Regions from separate parts of the Alteromonas lipotrueae genome, predicted to be linked through region 1. Evidence: predicted binding sites of a transcription regulator. Region 1 holds the regulator's gene; each other region holds the start of a gene.
The links. The regulator sigma-54, encoded in region 1, starts transcription at its own class of promoters, with help from an activator protein. The targets are predictions, from matches to a motif close to GTTGGCACGNNNNTNGNNT.
Positions count from the first base shown of each region.

Region 1 (6,903 bases):
CTCCCACAGTTCATCTCGGGTGCGGCTTGGGCTAGATTCGAGAATATGTGCAACATCAGAAGGGGGTAATTCCAGCAGAAGCTTACGTACAGAAACAAATTGGCCGTTATTTAACGCGCCATTAAGTGCCCGAAGTTGGCTTTGTACGTATTTTGAGACCAGTGCTTCTGCCACTGCTTTCGCCTAAAAATGGAATTTTCTATAACGGTAGGATATCGCAATTGCCATGACGCTGTCATGACAAAAGCGCAGTAACGACAGACAATTACGGGCTATGTGGTGAAATTATAGGCGGCTTTATACCGAAAATCGTAACACAGGCGAGTGCAGCATTACTCGTCTTCGTTGAAACGGCCTTCAATTAACGTTTCAATGGCGTTTAATGCTGCTTCGGCATCATTACCTTCAACCACAACGTTCACCTGTTCACCTTGGTGGCTTTCCAGCATCATTAAGCCCAGCACACTGTTAGCATCGGCTTTCTTATCGCCTTTCACCAACACTATTTTTGCATCAAATTGATTGGCTAATTGAACCAACTGTGTGGCAGCGCGGGCGTGTAAGCCCAATTTATTGACTATGGTAAGTGTTTTTTCGATGGTCATTACTGATTTAACTCGCGGTGGCGAATTTGTACATCGGGATGCATTTCGCCAAAGGTTTTCGCTAACGATTGAGCAATAAATACTGAGCGGTGCTGACCGCCGGTACAACCAATCGCAATGGTGACATAACTACGGTTATTGCGTTCTAAGTGAGGTAACCATGTGGTTATCAAGTTCTGAATTTGCCAAATGAATTTGGTTACAACAGGCTGGGAACCTAAAAATACTTCTACGGGGGCATCTAAGCCAGTTAAGTGTTTTAAATCGGGCTCCCAATGTGGGTTGGGGAGAAAGCGGGCGTCAAATACATAGTCGGCGTCTTTGGGGATGCCGTGTTTAAAGCCAAACGATTCAAAGACCAATACTAGCCGAGAGCTTTTCTTACCTAGAATTCGCTCGCGAATAAGCTCTGCGAGTTGATGAATTGTGAGCTTATCCGTATCAATATACAAATCGGCGCGCTCAACAATAGGCGCAAGTAAGTCTGATTCGGCTTTTATCGATTCAGATAAAGATTTGTTGAGCTTAGCTAGCGGATGCAATCGGCGGGTTTCGCTGAAACGTTTCACCAACACATCGTCGCTGGCGTCAATATACACAATGGTCATAGACCAAGACGAGGGTAGGTAATCTAAAATCTCTACCAAGTCCGCTGGATTTTTTGGCAGATTCCTTACATCGATACTTACCGCGACTTGGTCATATTCATCAACCACGGTATGAGTAAGGGTAGGGAGAAGGTTAACCGGAATATTATCTACGCAATAGTAGCCTAAATCTTCAAGGGCACGTAGTGCAACTGATTTTCCCGAACCGGATCGACCACTGATAATAATCAGTTTCACCTGCATTTCTCCCTTTTAAAATATGGTGCTGTGCTTTATTAGCTTAAAGCCGTAATAATGTCGTCACTGGTGGAGGCCCGCCTAATGGCTTTCACCGTTTCTTTATCACTTAGTTTTCCCGCAACGGTAGCAAGTGTTTGTAAGTGACCTTCTGTTTTCTCTTCAGGCACTAACAGGGCAAAGAAGATATCTACGGGCTGATCGTCAAGCGCATCAAAATCGATGGCAGGGTTGCTGGTTACAATAATGGCGATAACGTGTTCTAAGCCCGGTAATCGACCGTGAGGCAATGCAATACCATTGCCAATACCCGTACTTCCCATTCGTTCACGGGCGAGTAGGCTATTTAACACTGTGGCCTGATCGATGTCGGGATTATTTTTAGCAGCAATGTCGCTAATAATCTCTAGAATACGTTTTTTACTGTTACATTGAACCGCACACTCGGTGCGGTCCAAACTTACTATGGCTTGAATTTCCATATTAATATTTAGTGCTTTTTCAGCTTTTCCTTATGCTTGATAACTTGCCTGTCGAGCTTGTCGATCATGCTGTCTATCGCCGCATACATGTCGGTGTTATGTGATGAAGCAAACACTTCTGCTCCGCTGAGGTGCATGGTGGCTTCGGCTTTTTGATTAAGTTTTTCGACGTTCAGGATGACATGCACATTAGATATGTGATCAAAGTGACGCTCTAGTTTGCTGAACTTAGTATCGACATAGCTACGCAAAGAATCAGTAATTTCGACATGATGACCGGTAAGGTTGATTTGCATATTTCGTCTTCCTTAAATTATCAAGGCCTTTAAATAAGGCTTTTGCGTTGGTTTGACGGCGGAATCGATAATGATTCCCGGTATTTTGCTATTGTCCGCCGGGCAACTTTGATGCCTTGTTCGGCCAACAATTGAGCAATCTTGCTATCGCTTAATGGCTTGCTGGGCGTTTCCGCAGCCACAAGCTTTTTAATTAGTGCGCGAATAGCGGTAGATGAACACTCACCACCAGATTCCGTTGCTACGTGACTAGAGAAGAAATATTTCAACTCAAATATGCCACGTGGGGTATGCATATATTTTTGCGTGGTGACACGTGAGATGGTGGATTCATGCATATCTACCATTTCTGCGACATCATTTAGCACCATTGGTTTCATCATTTCTGGGCCGTGCTCGAAAAAGCCCATTTGTTGCTGCACAATACAGTTTGCTACTTTCATCAAGGTGTCGTTCCTTGATTCAAGGCTTTTTATAAACCATTTGGCTTCTTGCATATGTGAGCGAATAAATTGCGAATCGCTGCTGTTTTTAGAGCGTCTGCTCATAGCGGCATATTGCTGATTTACGCTTAACTTTGGCAAGCTATCGGGGTTAAGTTCTACCACCCAGCGGCCATTCTTCTTGTTTACCGAAACATCAGGAATAACGTATTCCGGTTCTTTGGTAATTAATGCACTACCTGGACGAGGATTCAACGTTTGCAGTAAGCGCATGGCTTCGCGAAGTTGATCTTCTTTCAAACGGCTCTTGCGCATTAACGTACGGTAGTCTTTGCTGCTAAGTAGGTCCGAGTACTCATTGATAAGTTGTCTTGCTTCTGCAAGCCATGGCGTATCGTCTGAGAACTGGCGAAGCTGTACAAGCAAACATTCTTGCGGTGTACGCGAACCTGAACCGATAGGGTCGAACATTTGAATACGTTTGAGTACACATTCAACTTCGTCCATTTCCACCAATTCTTCTACGTCGTCAGAATTCACCGATTCTAAAATCTGTTCGATGGGGACGTTCAGGTAACCAGATTCATCGATTGAGTCGATAATGGCGGTAGCAATGGCGCGGTCGGTATCCGAAAACGGGGTTAACCGCATTTGCCATAGCAAGTGGTCTTGAATATTGTCGGTGGTTTCACCCTGAAACAGTTGGTCGTCATCATTATTTGATGGACCAGGAGCGGGAGCAGAAGAGGCCGAGTAATACTCATCCCACGTACTGTCGATTGGCAGTTCATCGGGAAGGTCGTTCTTTTCAAGCGCGTCACCTGCTTCTAACGAATCGCTAGATGCAGTAGGAGCAGCTTCTACAGAAGGGTCGTCGCCGTCCATGTTGTTTTTCTCAACAGGATGGTCATCGCCGCCTTCTTCAACTTCCAAAAGTGGGTTTGAGTCTAGTGCTTCCTGAATCTCTTGTTGCAGGTCGAGCGTAGACAACTGCAGCAGCTTGATTGCCTGCTGCAACTGCGGTGTCATGGTAAGTTGTTGACTGAACTTTAGCTGTAAAGATGGTTTCATCTACGTCTTATTTTTAAACTCTTGTTGTGAATATACCCGTGCTTAAAACTGAAAATGACAATTCGGTTACAGTAACTATAGCCTGAATTGTTCTCCTAGGTATACATCCCTTACTTTCTGATTACTTAAAACTTGTTCTGCTGTCCCTTGCGCGATGAGTTCGCCTTGGCTCACAATATACGCTTTCTCACACACATCCAGTGTTTCTCTTACGTTGTGATCGGTGATGAGGATTCCAATTCCTCTGTCACGAAGATGTTGAATGATCTTCTTTATATCATTAACCGATATAGGATCAACACCAGCAAATGGCTCATCAAGCAAAATAAATTGCGGATCAGCGGCTAATGCTCGCGCGATTTCTACCCGGCGACGTTCACCACCGGATAAACTCATACCCGTACTATTACGTATATGGTTAATATTAAATTCATCAAGTAGCGCATCGGCTTCTTGTTCTTGTTCCGCTGAACTCAACCCTTTACGGGTCTGTAAGATAGCCATGATGTTCTCAAACACCGTCAATTTTCTAAAAATTGAGGCCTCTTGCGGTAAATACCCAATTCCGCGTCGTGCACGCTCGTGCATGGGCTCATGGGTTAATTCGCTGTCATCAATACTGATTTTGCCCTTATCAAGGGGTACTAAGCCTACAATCATGTAAAAAGTTGTGGTTTTACCGGCACCATTGGGGCCGAGTAATCCAACGATTTGCCCAGTCGAAACTGATAAGCTTACATCGCGAACCACTTGACGGGCTTTATACGCCTTTGCAAGACTCTGTGCGCTCAACGTTGCCATGATTAGTTGCCGTCCGCCTTATCGCCTTCGTTATTCGATGACGCTTTACGTATTGCCTCAGGCGTAAATACCGTAGTTACTCTACCACCTTCACCGTCTTCGCCGCCTGTTGCAAGCAATTGTTCCGTGACCATGTCGAAAGTAATCTTGTCGCCTTGTACTTTGCTGGTATCTTGCTGTAGCTCTGCATTCCCTTGTAAAGAAATAGTTCGATTTACCACTTCATAGCGTATTTCGTTGGCTTTGGCGGTAACGGGGGCGCCATCTTCTAATTTTTGCGAGTAGCTGGCAGGTTTGCCGCGAGCAACAAATATCTCTCGTCCATCTCCTTCGCTGGCAATAACCTCAACTTCATCGGCATTTATCACCAAAGAACCTTGGGTAATTCGTACATCATCTTTAAACAATGAAGTTTTGTTTTTACCGTCAACAAATTGCGATTTAGAGTCAACTTTAATCGGTTTGTTGAAGTCGCTTTCAGCCGCTAAAGCCACAGTAGAGAAAAGGCTAACAGCGAGGCTGGTCGCTAATGCTTTAGTGGCTAGGCGAATAAATGGTTTGTACATGGTCTATTAACTCGTATTCCTGGGTACGCAAGTTGGCGTTAAACCCATTGCTGTTAATCACATATTGTAAGCCACGTATTTCCACGGGCTGATCAGATGTCATTTGCTTAGTGTACAGGTTTATCTCTATAAACGCTGTACGTATTGTCCTTACAAAGTCATCGACACTTTGGTTTTCAATAACGACATTATTTTCTAGCTGTATCAATTCGTTATTGTACAAAGTACCTTCTGTTGCGGTGACTTCCCACGGTGACTGTGCGTCGTCGGTATATAATGTATATCTGGGCTTTTGGAATAAAACAAAGCCCAATTGGTCGTAATGTTCCATCGATGCCGCAAATACTTTGTGATTTAATTGGCCGTCTTGATTATATAAGGTGGTCGTTAAGTTTTTTGCTTTGTACGCGGGCTTTAATGCATCCAATCCTTGGTCAGTTTGCTGGGTAGGATCTTCTTCCATCCAAATCGGAATATACATGGCGGATGCCAATATAAATAACACCGAAATACTTAAGCCTAACCGGTCAAAGCCTAATACCTTCATACGCTAGCACCTTGAATACCGTGAAGCTTATCGTTTGCTTGAAGCAGGGTGTCACATATTTCGCGTACTGCACCAAAGCCGCCTGGCAAAGTAGTGATCCAATTTGCTTGTTGTGCAACCGTAGGATGTGCGTCTTTTACTGCAATTTTTACGCTTGCGTGGGGGTACATGCCCGTATCTGGCATATCGTCACCTACCACCGCCACGTGCTCGGGTTTAAGTGATAAGCGAGCCATCAGTTCAGCAAGTGCGTCAGATTTATTTTCTTCACCCTGTACGATGTGCGCAACATTCAGCGCTTTCATTCTATTTTCGACAATGGCAGAGCGCCTGCCAGTAATGACTGCTACCTCTACCCCAGAATTCACAAGGGCTTTAACGCCGTAGCCATCGCGGGTATGAAATGCTTTTAATTCTTCGCCAGCATTACCGAGGTAAATACGGCCATCTGAAAACACGCCATCTACATCACACACTAATAAGCGAACGTGCTTCAGCGATAAATACAAAGCCTCTGACATAGCGGTATAGAGTGTATTTACGGTTGATTGGGTGTCTCTCATTATAAAACTCCCGCTTTAAGTAGCATATGCATGTTGAACGCGCCCACGGGCTTGCGGGTTTCATCCGTTACCATAAGCGCGCTTATCTTATGAGTTTCCATTAAGTTTAGCGCTTCGACGGCGAGCTGCTCTGGCATGGTTGTTTTGCCGCCCTTGGTCATAACCTGTGTAACCGTAGCGGTATGCAAGTCTATACGTGCATCTAAAATACGGCGTAAATCACCATCGGTGAAAATTCCAATCAATATGCCGTGGCTATCGATAACCCCTGTCATACCCAAGCCTTTCTTGGAGATTTCTAATAGTGCTTCTGCAACGAGGGCGTTTTCGTCTACCAAGGGTAATTCGCTGCCCGTTAGCATGATGTCACTCACTTTAAGCAGTAATTTTCTGCCTAAGCTGCCACCTGGGTGAGAAAGCGCAAAGTCGTCGGAGGTGAAACCTTTGCGATCAAGTAGCGCTACGGCAAGGGCGTCACCCATTACCAAGGTGGCGGTAGTGCTAGAGGTAGGTGCTAAGCCTAAAGAGCAGGCTTCTTTTTCAACACTGATATTCAATACCACGTCTGCGTGTTGGCCTAATGAACTGGTTACGCTGTTCGTCATCGCAATAACAGGCACGCTCAAACGCTTTACGATAGGCAGTAAATTAACCAGCTCTGCGGTTTCACCAGAGTTGGAAATA
Region 1 is NZ_JAESDJ010000001.1:165,825-172,727, forward strand. Features, by position in the region: gene mgtE (magnesium transporter) at 1-174, opposite strand, end outside; gene KYS23_RS00675 (HPr family phosphocarrier protein) at 333-605, opposite strand; gene rapZ (RNase adapter RapZ) at 605-1,450, opposite strand; gene ptsN (PTS IIA-like nitrogen regulatory protein PtsN) at 1,489-1,932, opposite strand; gene hpf (ribosome hibernation promoting factor) at 1,941-2,228, opposite strand; gene KYS23_RS00695 (RNA polymerase factor sigma-54) at 2,258-3,742, opposite strand; gene lptB (LPS export ABC transporter ATP-binding protein) at 3,818-4,543, opposite strand; gene lptA (lipopolysaccharide transport periplasmic protein LptA) at 4,546-5,109, opposite strand; gene lptC (LPS export ABC transporter periplasmic protein LptC) at 5,078-5,656, opposite strand; gene kdsC (3-deoxy-manno-octulosonate-8-phosphatase KdsC) at 5,653-6,219, opposite strand; gene KYS23_RS00720 (KpsF/GutQ family sugar-phosphate isomerase) at 6,219-6,903, opposite strand, start outside.

Region 2 (6,903 bases), on a different contig from region 1:
ATGGAACAAGGATAAGACCAAGTAAACCAACCACACCGTGAACAGAGATCGCACCTACTGGATCATCAATTTTAAGTTTATCTAACGCTACAATGCTTAGTACTACTAAGATACCACCAAGGCCACCGAATAAGGTTGCTTGAAGCGGAGTAGGCGTTGAAGGCTCAGCGGTAATTGCTACCAAACCAGCTAGTGCACCGTTAAGGGCCATAGTTAGGTCAGCTTTGCCGAACATAATGCGTGCTAAGATAAGCGCGGCAATACAACCACCAGCTGCTGCGGCGTTAGTATTCATAAATACAATCGCAACCGCGTTTGCACTTTCAACTGTAGCAGTAGCAAGTACTGAACCACCGTTAAAGCCAAACCAACCCATCCATAAAATGAATGTACCTAGCGTAGCAAGTGGAAGGTTAGCACCTGGAATAGCGTTAACTTTACCATCAGCAGTATATTTGCCTTTACGAGCACCGAGTACCAGGACACCAGCTAGCGCTGCAGCAGCACCTGCCATATGAACAATACCAGAACCTGCAAAGTCAGAGAAACCAAGGTCACCAAGGGTGTACATGCCAAATACAGCTTCACCGCCCCACGTCCAAGCACCTTCCATCGGATAGATGAAACCAGTCATTACAACAGCGAATGCTAAGAAAGCCCAAAGCTTCATACGCTCAGCCACTGCACCCGAAACAATAGACATTGCCGTTGCAACGAATACTACTTGGAAAAAGAAGTCAGCAGAAGGTGCATACGTTGCTGCATCTTCAGCAACACCTGTTGCGCCGTCACCCATAATTCCACCTAGGAACGGGCTCCACTCGCCGCCGCCATACATGATGCCGTAGCCGCAAATCATATACATGGTGCTAGCAATGGCAAATAACGCGATATTTTTAGTTAGAATTTCTGTCGTGTTTTTAGCGCGTACTAAACCAGCTTCTAGCATGGCGAAACCTGCCGCCATCCACATAACTAGTGCACCGCAGATTAAGAAGTAAAAGGTATCAAGTGCATACCCGAGTTCAAATGTAATTTCCATTATGCTTTTCTCCGCAAATTAATCGTTTTGGCTTACAACGCGTCTGTGTCTGACTCGCCAGTTCGAATACGTACGGCTTGTTCAAGGTCGTAAACAAATACCTTACCGTCACCAATCTTGCCCGTCTTGGCTGCGCCAACGATGGCTTCTACCAAGCGATCTACCTGATCGTCCTGAACTGCAATTTCCAGTTTGACTTTAGGTAAGAAATCCACTTGATATTCCGCTCCGCGGTAAAGTTCAGTGTGTCCTTTTTGACGTCCGAAACCTTTCACTTCGGTAACGGTTAGACCGTCAATTCCGATTTCTGAAATGGCTTCACGAACATCATCTAGCTTGAACGGCTTGATGATAGCTGTGACTAGTTTCATGAGTTGCTCCAGTTTTTTAATGGTTGTTTTGCACATTTCGTGTCTTGTACAGGGAAGTAAACCAAGAGATGTGCCACAAATATTTAGCAAACAAAAACAATAAGTTAACTAAAATGATGTGCATTTTATTTACATTTAACGCACAATATTGGTGCATTGCGCCATCAATGCCCATTTTTGGAGCGTGGTGAGGTAAAATAACTGAAATTAGCGATGAAATTAGGATGGAACTAATTAGTCACGAAGCAGGTCAGTTAATAGGTATGACAAATATCACCCCTTCCATAGAGCTCAACTATGCGCCTGAACGTGCGCAGTTTTTTCGTGCAAGCAATAAGAGAAAACTCGCAAAAGGCTTACTTATCTCAACCCTTTTACACCTGATTGGGTTAGCAATAGTCATTTTCTCCACAACATTTGAAAGCGGCGTAACACCTGTACAAAAACCTGCTCCCATTAGTGCAACCTTGTATTTCCCGCCCGTTAGCGTAAAGCAGCCTGTTATCAGCCCAGCTGACCAGGTAGAAGCTGAGCCGAAGGTAGACGTTACTCCCCCCCCTGAAAATGACGCTTCTGCAAAAGACACTTCCAGAATAGACAAGCCGATTGCAACCCCACGCACATCGAGTCCTTCAGTGGAGGAAAATCCAGTACAAGAAACTCAATTACCAGAAAAGATGACTATTGATAGCAATGCGACCAACAATGATGCCGCAGTTAGGAACCAAAAAGCTGGTAGCTTAAATTTATCTCCTCGGGCAGGTGCCGCCCAATTTTTCAATCAACGAGAGCAGGAAGTGGTAGCTGAAGAAGGTTTGCGAGCTGCCAAAGCCCATAGACAAAAAATACAAAGCCCTGACCTTGTTGATACCAGAAAAGGCGAAGAGGATAAAAGCTTTGATGCAAGACCAGTGAAAAAAGTAAACTGCTCTGGTACAACAAATAAAACCCTTACTATTTTAAGTGGTATTACGGGCGGTACGCTTGAGTGCAGCAAGGGCAGCGATTATGAGCGTTTCATCGATGAACGCGTCGCTAAAAAGCCATCGAAATAACGAATCAAAAAACTACGCTACTGCGCGCTTGCCACTCGCCGATGTCGACGTTTTATAATTAGCGCAGGTACAGCATTGCTAATTACCGCGCCCAGCATAATAAGTGCAATTGCCATTGTAATTGCGCCAGACAGTGTACTTATTCCAAATAGAAATAGTGCAATACTGGAAATGACTGGTGTGGCAAAGCTTAGGCTTGCTAACAACTGGCGATTACCAAATTTAAGCCCAATATCCCATAGGTAAAACGCGCCGCCTACAGGCCCCAAACCTAATAATATGGCACTTACCCAGACGGTAAATGAAAGGTCCCAATGGCCTGACTCAAGGGTTAAATGGGAACCCAGCGCCAATATTGCTACTGCAATCGATATCCAGCCAATGTCTTCAACATCGCTTTTAGTGCCAGCCATAAACCACGAATAACCCGACCAAATTAAGGCGCAAATAAATGCCAGCCCATAGCCTAGTGTATATTCGCTGTTAAAGTGAATGCTTTCACCCCCTGTGACTAAAATTCCGCAACCAACAAACCCTAGTGCCCCCCCTATCACGGCAAACGCCCGTTGATGCGCATTAGCCACAGCAATACCGAGCAGCAGTGGCCAAAGGTAGGCAATAAGGCTTGCTTCGATGGGCGGTGCGTAGCGAAGGGCAAGGAAATAACAAAAGTGAAATCCAAATAGACCACAGGTAGCCACTATCCATTGGGTAAGTGTTAATTTAGGCAATTTGTATAAAGATTCTCGCTTGATTAGTCGCTTTATAAAAAGCAATAAAGCAGAAACTGAAAAGCAGATGAAAAGTAACTGGAAAGGCGGCACTGACGATGCGTAAACACCCAATACAGCTAATACGCCCCACGAAATGATGGCCACAAGCCCTATAAACGTTGCCATTACTTGCCTATTGTTAAAAGTTAAGAAGCCTAAGCATAACCGTAATTGTATATTCTATCTGTGCAGAAAAGGCGGTGTGGTTGATTTAAAAGCCTGATTTTCAGTTAAACTTTGCTGCGTTAATGAATACTACGCTTTCAAATATTTTGCGGGCAAATACTACTCGAATAAATACTTAGCTAATAAAAGGGACTGATCATAGTTACCTTCTTGGCTATCGACGTTTAAAGTGTGAGGGCGGCATGCCCAGATGCTGTTTAAACCGACGGGTAAACGCAGACACATCGTCATACCCCACGCTTGCAGCCACCGCAATAATAGGCATATCTGTGTTGCTTAGTAAGGCCCGCGCTTTCTCCATGCGCACATTAATAAGGTATTCCCTTAGCCCCACCCCAGTAGCGGCTATAAAGCGCTTTTTAAATTGTGTTGCGCCCACACAGGCAATGTTAGCAAGCGACGTGATAGTGTGTGGATAGGCGACATCTTGGTGAATGCAAGAAAGCACTGGAGCAATACGTTTATCGGTGGCAACACCGCGTTGCTGTTGAGCTAAAAGTGCCGAGAACAAACCTAGCATGGCATCATTTTCATCATAAGTTATGTGATGTGTTAATTGCACTTCAACGTACGCTAAAAACGCCTGCATGGGTGTGCTTATTCGAAAAATGGGAGCGCCTTTAGCGGGTAAAGAGCCTTCTGCAAATAAAATGCCGCCAGCAATATTGCCCGGCACCGATTGCAAGTCCGCTACAATGAATTTCGCCAGCTCATCAGCAGTAAAGCCATGAATGAACCCAGGCGCGATACAAATACCCTCTCCTACTCCTACACTGCCACTAAAATGATCAAGCGTTATATCGATATGTCCGTTAAGTGGTAACACTAACTGGTAATAGTCATGAGCATGCATGCACATAGTGCGGGTATACGAACGAATAGATAATGACGGCTTCACGTTACCTCACAGGTATGCATAGTTGCTTTAAATTAACCACCCCCTGTTAAACGTAATTGGGGCACAAAAACTCAATATATTAAAAATTAGCTATTACTTTTTATACCTTAACATTGCCAACCTATGACAGTGCAACGTATGCTGCATTTTTGGTTTTTTAAAGGAATGTGATGTGGCCGCTGCGAACTTATTAGCCCTTCTCGATGATATCGCAACATTGATGGATGACATTGCTGTTATGTCGAAAGTGGCAGCAAAGAAAACTGCTGGAGTACTGGGTGATGATTTAGCGCTTAACGCTAACCAAGTGCAAGGGGTGAAAGCTGATAGAGAATTACCCGTTGTTTGGGCAGTAGCGAAAGGCTCATTGCTAAATAAAGTTATCTTGGTCCCTGCCGCCCTCCTTATTAGCGCTTTTGTGCCCTCGTTAATCACGGTACTTCTTGTACTAGGCGGGCTTTATTTGTGCTTTGAAGGGGCCGAAAAGTTGCTCCACAAATACTTACCTCATGATGATGAGTCAGCAGAACGTGAAGCGAGAATAAATGCCCTTGCTGATGAAAAAGTGGATATGGTCGCGTTTGAAAAAGAGAAAATTAAAGGCGCTATTCGTACCGACTTCATTCTTTCAGCGGAAATTATTGTGATTGCACTAGGTAGCGTAACAGATGCGACTTTTACCACCCAGGTAGGCGTATTGGTGGCCCTAAGCATTGCTATTACGGTAGGGGTTTACGGGCTGGTTGCTGGTATTGTCAAAATGGATGATGTAGGGCTGTATTTACTGCGTAAATCACTCACGGGTACCATGAACACCCTACAACGCTTCTTTGGTCGGGCACTGTTAATTGCCGCGCCCATTTTAATGAAAACCCTTGCAATAGTTGGCACCATTGCCATGTTTTTGGTGGGCGGCGGTATTCTTACTCACAACATTAGTTTTCTGCATCACGCCGCAGTGTGGTTCAGCGAACTCGCGCCATCTATAACTACCGTAATGGCGATTGCTGCCGATGGTCTTGCGGGTTTAGTCGCTGGCGCGATTTTGGCTGTAGTCGCAACTATTATCAGTCGCCTACGCAAATAGTAAATATTAAGGGGCAACTTTATTGCCCCTTTAACGCTTTCTATCACTTTCCTAGTACTTTCCAACACTCTTCTATGCGCAATGACTCCATGTGAAAGCTAGCCTACGCATCTTATCATTGAGAAAGAGAGTCATACCAACGCCTCAACAATGGGCCCGCTAATACTTGGCTATAAATAGCGACTAAAAACCTCACGCCGAACGTTTTGCGTCATTTTGGTTAACTAGTTAGGCAATTTCACACTGCTATTCAATTTTGCTAATTTGAAGTTCTTCTCCAACCAAAGTTAGCCATAACTGAAGAGGAGGCTCCTTGCTGTACTCCAGAATCGACTGGGTTAAAAATTCTAAATCTTCACTAGGAACGTCAAAATTCTCTAGGTAGATCATGTACCCAGCCAGATCTGATTTCGATAATTGATGACTTCCAATTAAGAGAACTTTTTTGTTGTTCAGTAGTGATCTACTATCAAATGGAGCGTGGCCAATAAATGGTGACAAACCTTCAACTTCATTCAGCATCGGGATAGACTGGAATTTCTCCTGATAAATTGCGATATGGTAATCATCCCTATTGAAATCTAGTAGCCGAAACAAGGTTATCTCACCATTATCATCGGAGATACTTGCATAATAGCCACCCCAAGAAATTTCTATATCCACAATTATATACTCTCTTATTTCTTCCGTGTTGTTGGCCCTTTGCACGTCATCGCACGACTTAAAACGTTTGTTAGATAGTCACTTTTAATTAAGTCTAATACTTTAGATAACTGAGCCAAATATTTATCTTCTTACCTTACAAATATTCTCTGGTTTTCTGCGCCACACTTTAATTTTCACTTCCCACAATGACGAGCGTTAGTTATTTTGACCAAAACACATCTACAAACTAACTAAATATTAGTTAATTCGTTAATTACGAAAACCTACCTTAAAAACAATAAAAATAAAATACCATATTAATCATTAACTTAACTAATTATAAAAAGATGGCACATCCCTCGCTATAAACTAATTGTTAATTGATAACGACTTAATAAATAACTGCCAAGCAGTCCGATTTAGTGCAGTGACTCACTTTTACTCATAGGAGATGACCCATGTTTACCAACAAAAAATTACTTACTGCGCTGATTCTAAGTACTGCATTTACAGCCACCACTGCAATGGCGGATGAACCAACAAGTAACCTAACCTCGCAGACCGATTATTTAGTGGCCAGTGCGATGGCAGATGTAAAGCAAGATATGACAACAGGCATTACGTACGACGTGTTAACGGCCAGCCATACTTTTGAACCGAACGCGGCAGAAGCAAGCACTTTAATTGCAGATATTACGATTACGCCAATGAAAAGTGATGAGTTTCAAAACGATAACGACGCGTAAGGAGGCAGGTATGCTAACCGCGAGCTCATTATTGATGTTGATTTTGGCACCCGTAGCAGCATTTGCACTTAGCGCTGTAGTGTTTTCAACAGCGCGATAT
Region 2 is NZ_JAESDJ010000002.1:351,208-358,110, reverse strand. Features, by position in the region: gene KYS23_RS04985 (ammonium transporter family protein) at 1-1,042, opposite strand, end outside; gene glnK (P-II family nitrogen regulator) at 1,075-1,413, opposite strand; gene KYS23_RS04975 (hypothetical protein) at 1,638-2,468, shown strand; gene KYS23_RS04970 (DMT family transporter) at 2,486-3,367, opposite strand; gene KYS23_RS04965 (helix-turn-helix transcriptional regulator) at 3,582-4,325, opposite strand; gene KYS23_RS04960 (DUF808 domain-containing protein) at 4,498-5,412, shown strand; gene KYS23_RS04955 (hypothetical protein) at 5,659-6,075, opposite strand; gene KYS23_RS04950 (hypothetical protein) at 6,516-6,803, shown strand.
Region 2: glnK (P-II family nitrogen regulator) is a predicted target of sigma-54. The motif match lies at 1,473-1,491, and genes of this name have one in related genera.

Region 3 (6,903 bases), on a different contig from region 1:
CGCCACAGAATCGGCGTCGTTTTGTCTAGCCATGCTTGCCATTGAAATCGCGCGTTGGGAAGCATTATCCATGGCGTGTTGGTTGCTATTGCCAAACACGCTCATTTTCAACATACGCTCATCATCGGCTTGATATTGATAACCTAAGCGATACCACGCCGCGTCTATAAACGAAATATCCATTGCAAGCGCCGCAGTGCCGCTGTTGTTAGTGTTCAGTGTTTGGTAGCTGACATCTAGACTATGCTTGCCCCAACTATAGCCCGCGCGCAGTTTTCCGCCGTTTCTTTGGTACTGAGAATTAGGAATAGTTATGTTTGAGGCGGTATTGCTAGAACCAGCCTCGCGATCTTCGCGTTGCTGGTGGGTGAATGCGCCGGTAAAAAAGCCATTGTCTGCGCCATAAAACGCATTGGCTTGGTACTGCTGTGCATCGCCGGGAGAAAATGCACTGGCGCTGGCATTAAACTGCAGGCCGTTAGCTTGTGAAAATAAGTGCTGAGCGTCGGCACGAATGTCTAGCTTACCACCTAAGGTTTCAACCCCTGCACTTACCGGTACTATTCCGCGATACAGCACGGCCTGAAGCCCTGGTTCAGGTAACACGTGTGAAAGCGGGGAGTCCATGGAATTTGGACCTGCGCCCGCTATATCTACTCCATCAATAGTCACGCCGACTCTGTCACCATAAAGGCCACGATACTGGATTAGCCCAGTTACGGGGCCATTTCGCGAAATAGTCACGCCAGGTAGCGTGGCGAGTTGATCACCATAGTCAGCTTCGGTATTGGTAGAGGCTGAAACGGGCGCATTATTGGTGGCGGTGAGCGGTTCGCCAATAACGGTAATCACTTCTGTTGATGAAGTTTCTTGAGCATACAAAAAGGGGGATAAGCCAGCAGAACATACTGCTAGTGCAATGGCTGTTTTTTTCATAATTATTCCATTTCTAATTAAACAACGTCAGCGATAAAGCTGATTAAAGCGCGTTATAAGTAAAGTGTGATGGGAAAACTATGAAAGAGGTGGAGCGCGCGAGAGCGGAGCTGCGTAGGCGTATGCCGTGTAGGGTCGCTGTGCAATGGCAGTAGCTAGGTTGTTAAAGCGAACAAAGGTGATTAAAGGAAGTGAAAAGTCAGGAGCCGTAACCGCATTGGGTAAATCAGAAAGTAGACTGTTGGTACAGTCGATATGTTCTACCGGTACCTTGCTGATATCGACACTAACATAAACAAATTCACCGGCATGCTCAGTAGCGCTTAATGATATCCAGCGCATGGTACTGCCAGTACAAATGAGTTCTATATCGTTACTGCTGTCATTCAATTCAGTAGTCAGTTGCTGCGCCTTTTCCATTGTTACAGCCGCAAGCTTCAATGCCATCGCATTTTGCAATAGCAAGGTTAGGCAAACTAGCAGTGTAAATAATGACTTCAATGGCAAAGCGCTATTCTATTTCTACCGGAACTTACTTAATAATACGTTAAATATAGGATGTTGAAAGGGGTTTTTACCGCGTGTTATTTAATCTTTAGTCCTAACGCTTGAAGCTTACGGTACAAGGTTCGCTGGCTGATACCCAGTGCTATGGCAAGGGAATCTATACTGCCTTCATGTTTTGCTATTACCTCTTCTAGGTACTTAGCTTCAGCAGCTTCCAGAGTGAGAACACTTGCGCTGTTATGGGATGTGGGCTCGCAGACTAACTCGGGTAAGTCTGTGGGGTAAATAACATTTTCATCTGCCAATAAGTACGCTTGCTCCACAATATTCTTAAGCTCACGAATGTTACCTGGATAGGTATAGTGACTTAGCACTTCAAGAGTGGATTTGTGTAAGCGTTTTTTCGAGGGGAGTTCATGCAACATGTGGCTGCACAGCATGGCAATATCGCTTTGACGCTCGCGAAGCGGCGGAAGGTGTATGGGGAAGCCCGCAATTCGGTAGTAGAGGTCTTGTCTAAATTCACCTTTTTCCACCAAGGACTTTAAGTCTTTATGGGTAGCGCATACTAAACGGAAATCGGCTTTTTTAACTTGAACGCTTCCAACTGGGCGGTAGGTTTGAGTTTCAAGCAGCCGCAGTAACTTCACTTGCATGGTAAGAGGAACATCGCCAATTTCGTCAAAAAACAGCGTTCCACCTTGGGCGGCATCAACCAACCCCTTCTTGTTCGATTGCGCGCCTGTAAAAGCACCTTTCTCGTAGCCGAATAACTCCGATTCAAAAAGCGAATCAGCTAACCCAGTACACTCTATTACTACAAAAGGTTTTTCGGCGCGGTGGCTACTGGTATGCAGGGCATGAGAAACCAGCTCTTTACCTGTACCCGTTTCACCTTGAAGCAACACGGCTATATCGGATTTTGCGGCCCGATTAATTTTATTCAGCATCGCTTTAAAGGCGGCAGACTCACCTATCATTTTACCCTTAGTCGGGTAATTTGAGGCGAACGCGAGTTTATCTAATATTTCTAAGTAACCAAGCAGGTCGCCGTTAGCATCGTGAACCGGTCGCATGAGAATATCACAGTAGCTTTGACCGCTTTTTGTGGTGTGAATGTGAACCACACTTGCAGTGCGGCCGGTTTCTTTGCATTGTTGAATAGGGCAACTTTCACCGCATTGATCACAAGGCTTGGTATTACCGTGTGACACCTTAAAGCACTGGCTATCTCCCGGAATAATATCCACAGGATAGGTATTACGATAAGGCTGATTAACCGCTTCTATTACATATTGATGATTGATGAAAATAGCGGGTTTATCGATGGCGTCTATCATGGCTTGAACAATCGAGATATTCATGTAACAGCTTCACCTAGCAATACGGGCTGGGTATGCATGACGTATGCACACAATTCGAACCCACAAGATAACTAATCTAGGTTTAAGGTATCACATTGGCACGCGCCTTGTAGGTCTGTTGATGAACAAGTGTGTAACTTCAAACCCAACATATGTAGGTGGGTAACTCTCCGGTACGAGGAAAAAAAATGAAAATGACATTAACGGTTGGTGTAATAGGTGGATTACTTTTGTCAACTGGGCTGTCGGCCAAAACTCTGCAGCCGCAAGACAGCTTAGCGACACAACAGGAAACGGAAGCCGTCATACTAGCAGGACCCGAAGGCAAGTTAAATCAAGCACGTACCAATGCTAAAGCATTGGGTGGTGCTTTAAAAGCACGGCTGCAACAAGCGATAGCTAAGGGCGGTTTAGAAGAAGGTGTAGAAGCATGTTATGTGGCCGCTGGGCCTATCGCGCAAGCACTCAAGAAGGATGGTTGGACCGTGGGGCGCACCGCGCTGCGGGTGCGTAATCAAGACAACCAACCAGATGGATGGGAAGAAACCCAATTGCACGAGTTTGCAGATGCCTTATCTAAGCAATTGCCTATGCCGTTAGAGGCATCACGTTGGAATGAGGAAACCGGTGAATTACGCTATATGTCAGCGATTGTTACGGGGCAAGTGTGTACGGCTTGTCATGGCAATAACGTGGATCCTGCGGTGTTAGGTATTATTAGGGAAAAATACCCTGAAGACACCGCAACGGGCTTTGCGCCAGGAAGTTTAAGAGGTGCTTTTACACTTACCTATTCACCCGAATAGCCTTTTCTTTTTTCAAGGAAATGCAACGTGTCTTTACCGGCATCCGTTAACGGCACGCCATGCATTTTTTCCTGCATTCCCCACCTTTCCTGTAAACGCCCCACTCTCAAACCTTTCCGCTACTGCTCATATCACTTTTTTGTGTCAAAAATGGCACTGATTGACATTTTTGGCGCATTCTCCTCTCATCTTGTTTGAGGTGGATCAAGGCGGTAAATCCAACTTGATGGAATAATTGCGCCGCATGGTAGGGAATACAGGTGGTGATGGGCAATCGTGCCATAGCTGGCGCAAAGCTTGCTAAACCTCCTTCAGAAGTACAAGTCTTACGGTGCGGCCTTATTTTTAAGGTTATTGATTTAAAAGAATTTTAGCGGCTTGCCGTACTGTTTTTTAACTAGGGAGAAAACCCATGAGCGATACGTTAGTCGAGCTATCGCGGTGGCAATTTGCGCTAACTGCGATGTTCCACTTTATATTTGTGCCCTTAACCTTAGGGTTGAGTTTCATGCTTGCCATTATGGAATCCGTTTATGTAATGACAGGCAAAGAAATTTACAAACAAATGACTCAGTTTTGGGGCAAGTTGTTTGGTATTAACTTCGCCATTGGTGTGGCTACCGGGCTCACTATGGAGTTCCAATTCGGAATGAATTGGTCATACTATTCTCACTATGTTGGGGATATTTTTGGGGCACCGCTGGCTATTGAAGGTCTGATGGCGTTCTTCCTAGAATCTACTTTTGTTGGGCTGTTCTTCTTCGGCTGGGATAAAATGTCAAAGGGAAGGCATTTAATGACCACTTGGTTAGTGGCTATTGGCTCTAACTTCTCAGCACTATGGATCCTCATTGCCAACGGCTGGATGCAATACCCTATAGGGGCTGAATTCAATTTTGAAGCCATGCGCATGGAAATGACAAGCTTTGCTGAGGTTATCTTTAACCCGGTAGCACAAGTTAAGTTTGTGCATACTGTTTCAGCTGGTTACGTAACGGGGGCCATGTTTGTATTGGCTATTTCGAGTTACTACTTACTAAACCATAAGCATATTGCCTTCGCTCGACGTTCCTTTGCCATTGCTGCGAGTTTTGGCTTAGCGGCTACCTTGTCAGTTATTGTGCTTGGTGACGAAAGTGGCTACGAATTAGGAGAAGTGCAAAAAGTAAAATTGGCAGCGGTTGAAGCGGAATATGAGACCCATCCAGCACCTGCGCCTTTTACTGTATTTGGTATTCCTAATGATGACAAAGAAGAAACCGAATACGCACTTCAAATTCCTTGGGCGATGGGCATTATTGCTACTCGTTCACTTACTGAGGAAGTTAAAGGCTTAAAAGACATTAAAGCAGAAAACCGCTTACGTATTCTTGATGGTATTAAAGCGTACGGTTTGCTCGATAGTGTTCGAGATGGAACGGCTTCAGCAGAAGAACTCGCGCTGTTTGAGGCACACAAAGATAATATGGGTTACGCCATGTTGTTAGAGCCATTTACGGACGATGTAACACAGCCTTCTGAAGCAGCCTTACAAAAAGCAGTGGATTACAGTATTCCTCAAGTTGCCCCCTTATTTTGGAGTTTCCGCTTAATGGTGGCATCAGGCTTTATTATGTTAGCTGTGTTCTTAGCTGCCTTCTACTACAGCACCCAACATAAAATTACGCAGCCTCGCTGGTTATTAAAAGCTTCATTGTATAGCTTGCCGCTTCCTTGGGTGGCGTGTGAAGCCGGTTGGTTTGTGGCTGAGTTTGGTCGCCAGCCTTGGTCTATTGCAGAGATTTTACCGGTGCATGCGTCAACGTCTAATTTGTCTATCTCTGACATTGTCACTACGTTAGTCGCTTACTCAGCGTTTTACACTGTGATGTTCATTGTTGCCTTCTACTTAATGAAGAAATTTGCCAAAAAAGGGCCAGTGCCCCCTGAAGATAACCATAGTGATGAAGATGACGATTTAATCGACTTTGATGCAAAAGGAGCAAACGCATGATTGATTATGAATTTCTTCGCGTAGCCTGGTGGTGCCTTATTGGTGTGTTGTTGATTGGTTTCGCAGTAACCGATGGGTTCGATTTAGGTGTAGGTTCATTGCTGACCATTATTGGTAAAACAGACAAAGAACGTCGCGTAATGATTAATACCATTGGGCCGCATTGGGATGGAAACCAAGTGTGGTTCATTACGGCTGGTGGTGCCATTTTTGCAGCATGGCCGATGATTTATGCTACTGCTTTTTCTGGCTTTTACTTAGCCCTAGCACTAACGCTTATTGCGCTTTGGATGCGCCCAATTGGATTTGATTATCGCAGTAAATTGCCAAATGCTCAGTGGCGAAAAGCATGGGATTGGGCGTTATTTGCTGGCGGTTTCATCCCTGCGCTTATTTTTGGCGTGGCATTTGGTAACTTGTTATTAGGTGTGCCGTTTGAATTCGACAACACGCTTAAATCAACGTACACCGGCTCTTTCTTTGGGTTGCTTACCCCATTCGCTTTGTTGTCTGGGTTGTTGTCAGTGGCTATTTTACTTAATCACGGCGCAGCATGGTTACAAATGAAAACGGATGGTTTCATTGAATCTAGAGCACGTGTAACGTCGTTTATACTGAGCCTAGTGGCAGTAGTCTTATTCCTGATTGCCGGTGCGTGGGTAGCATTTGGGTTAGATGGTTTTGTTATTACCTCTACCGTAGATGCCTTAGCCACCTCGAATCCAATGAAAAAAGAAGTCGCTATTGAAGCGGGCGCATGGATGACGAACTACTCACGATATCCATGGATGATTATTGCGCCTGTTTTAGGTGTGTCAGCAGGGCTCGCATGTGCCATGTTTTCTCGCAAAGGAAACGCAGGGATGGCATTTGTTTCAAGTGCACTGCTGATTACTGGCGTTATATTAACTGCGGGCTTCTCAATGTTCCCGTTCTTGATGCCCAGTATCACTATGCCGGAAGCTAGCCTTACGGTATGGGATGCCACCTCTAGTCACTTAACCCTAAATATCATGTTTATTGTGGCTTGTATCTTTGTGCCTATCATCTTGTGCTATACCGCCTATGGCTACTATGTAATGCGTGGGCGAGTCAAAAATAGCGACTTAGATCAATCTCACACTATTTATTAAGGAGTAGCATATGTGGTATTTCACTTGGATCCTCGGCGTACTGCTAGCGTGTTCATTCGGTATTTTAAATGCCATGTGGCTAGAGTCTACCGAAGATATGGACCGCCCTGAAGACGCCGAATAGCTGATTTATTTAATGTTCACGGCGTAATATAAAACGTAAA
Region 3 is NZ_JAESDJ010000008.1:143,076-149,978, reverse strand. Features, by position in the region: gene KYS23_RS12835 (TonB-dependent receptor) at 1-936, opposite strand, end outside; gene KYS23_RS12830 (hypothetical protein) at 1,015-1,437, opposite strand; gene KYS23_RS12825 (sigma-54 interaction domain-containing protein) at 1,521-2,783, opposite strand; gene KYS23_RS12820 (Tll0287-like domain-containing protein) at 2,996-3,613, shown strand; gene KYS23_RS12815 (cytochrome ubiquinol oxidase subunit I) at 4,026-5,606, shown strand; gene cydB (cytochrome d ubiquinol oxidase subunit II) at 5,603-6,739, shown strand; gene cydX (cytochrome bd-I oxidase subunit CydX) at 6,750-6,863, shown strand.
Region 3: KYS23_RS12820 (Tll0287-like domain-containing protein) is a predicted target of sigma-54. The motif match lies at 2,902-2,920, and genes of this name have one in related genera.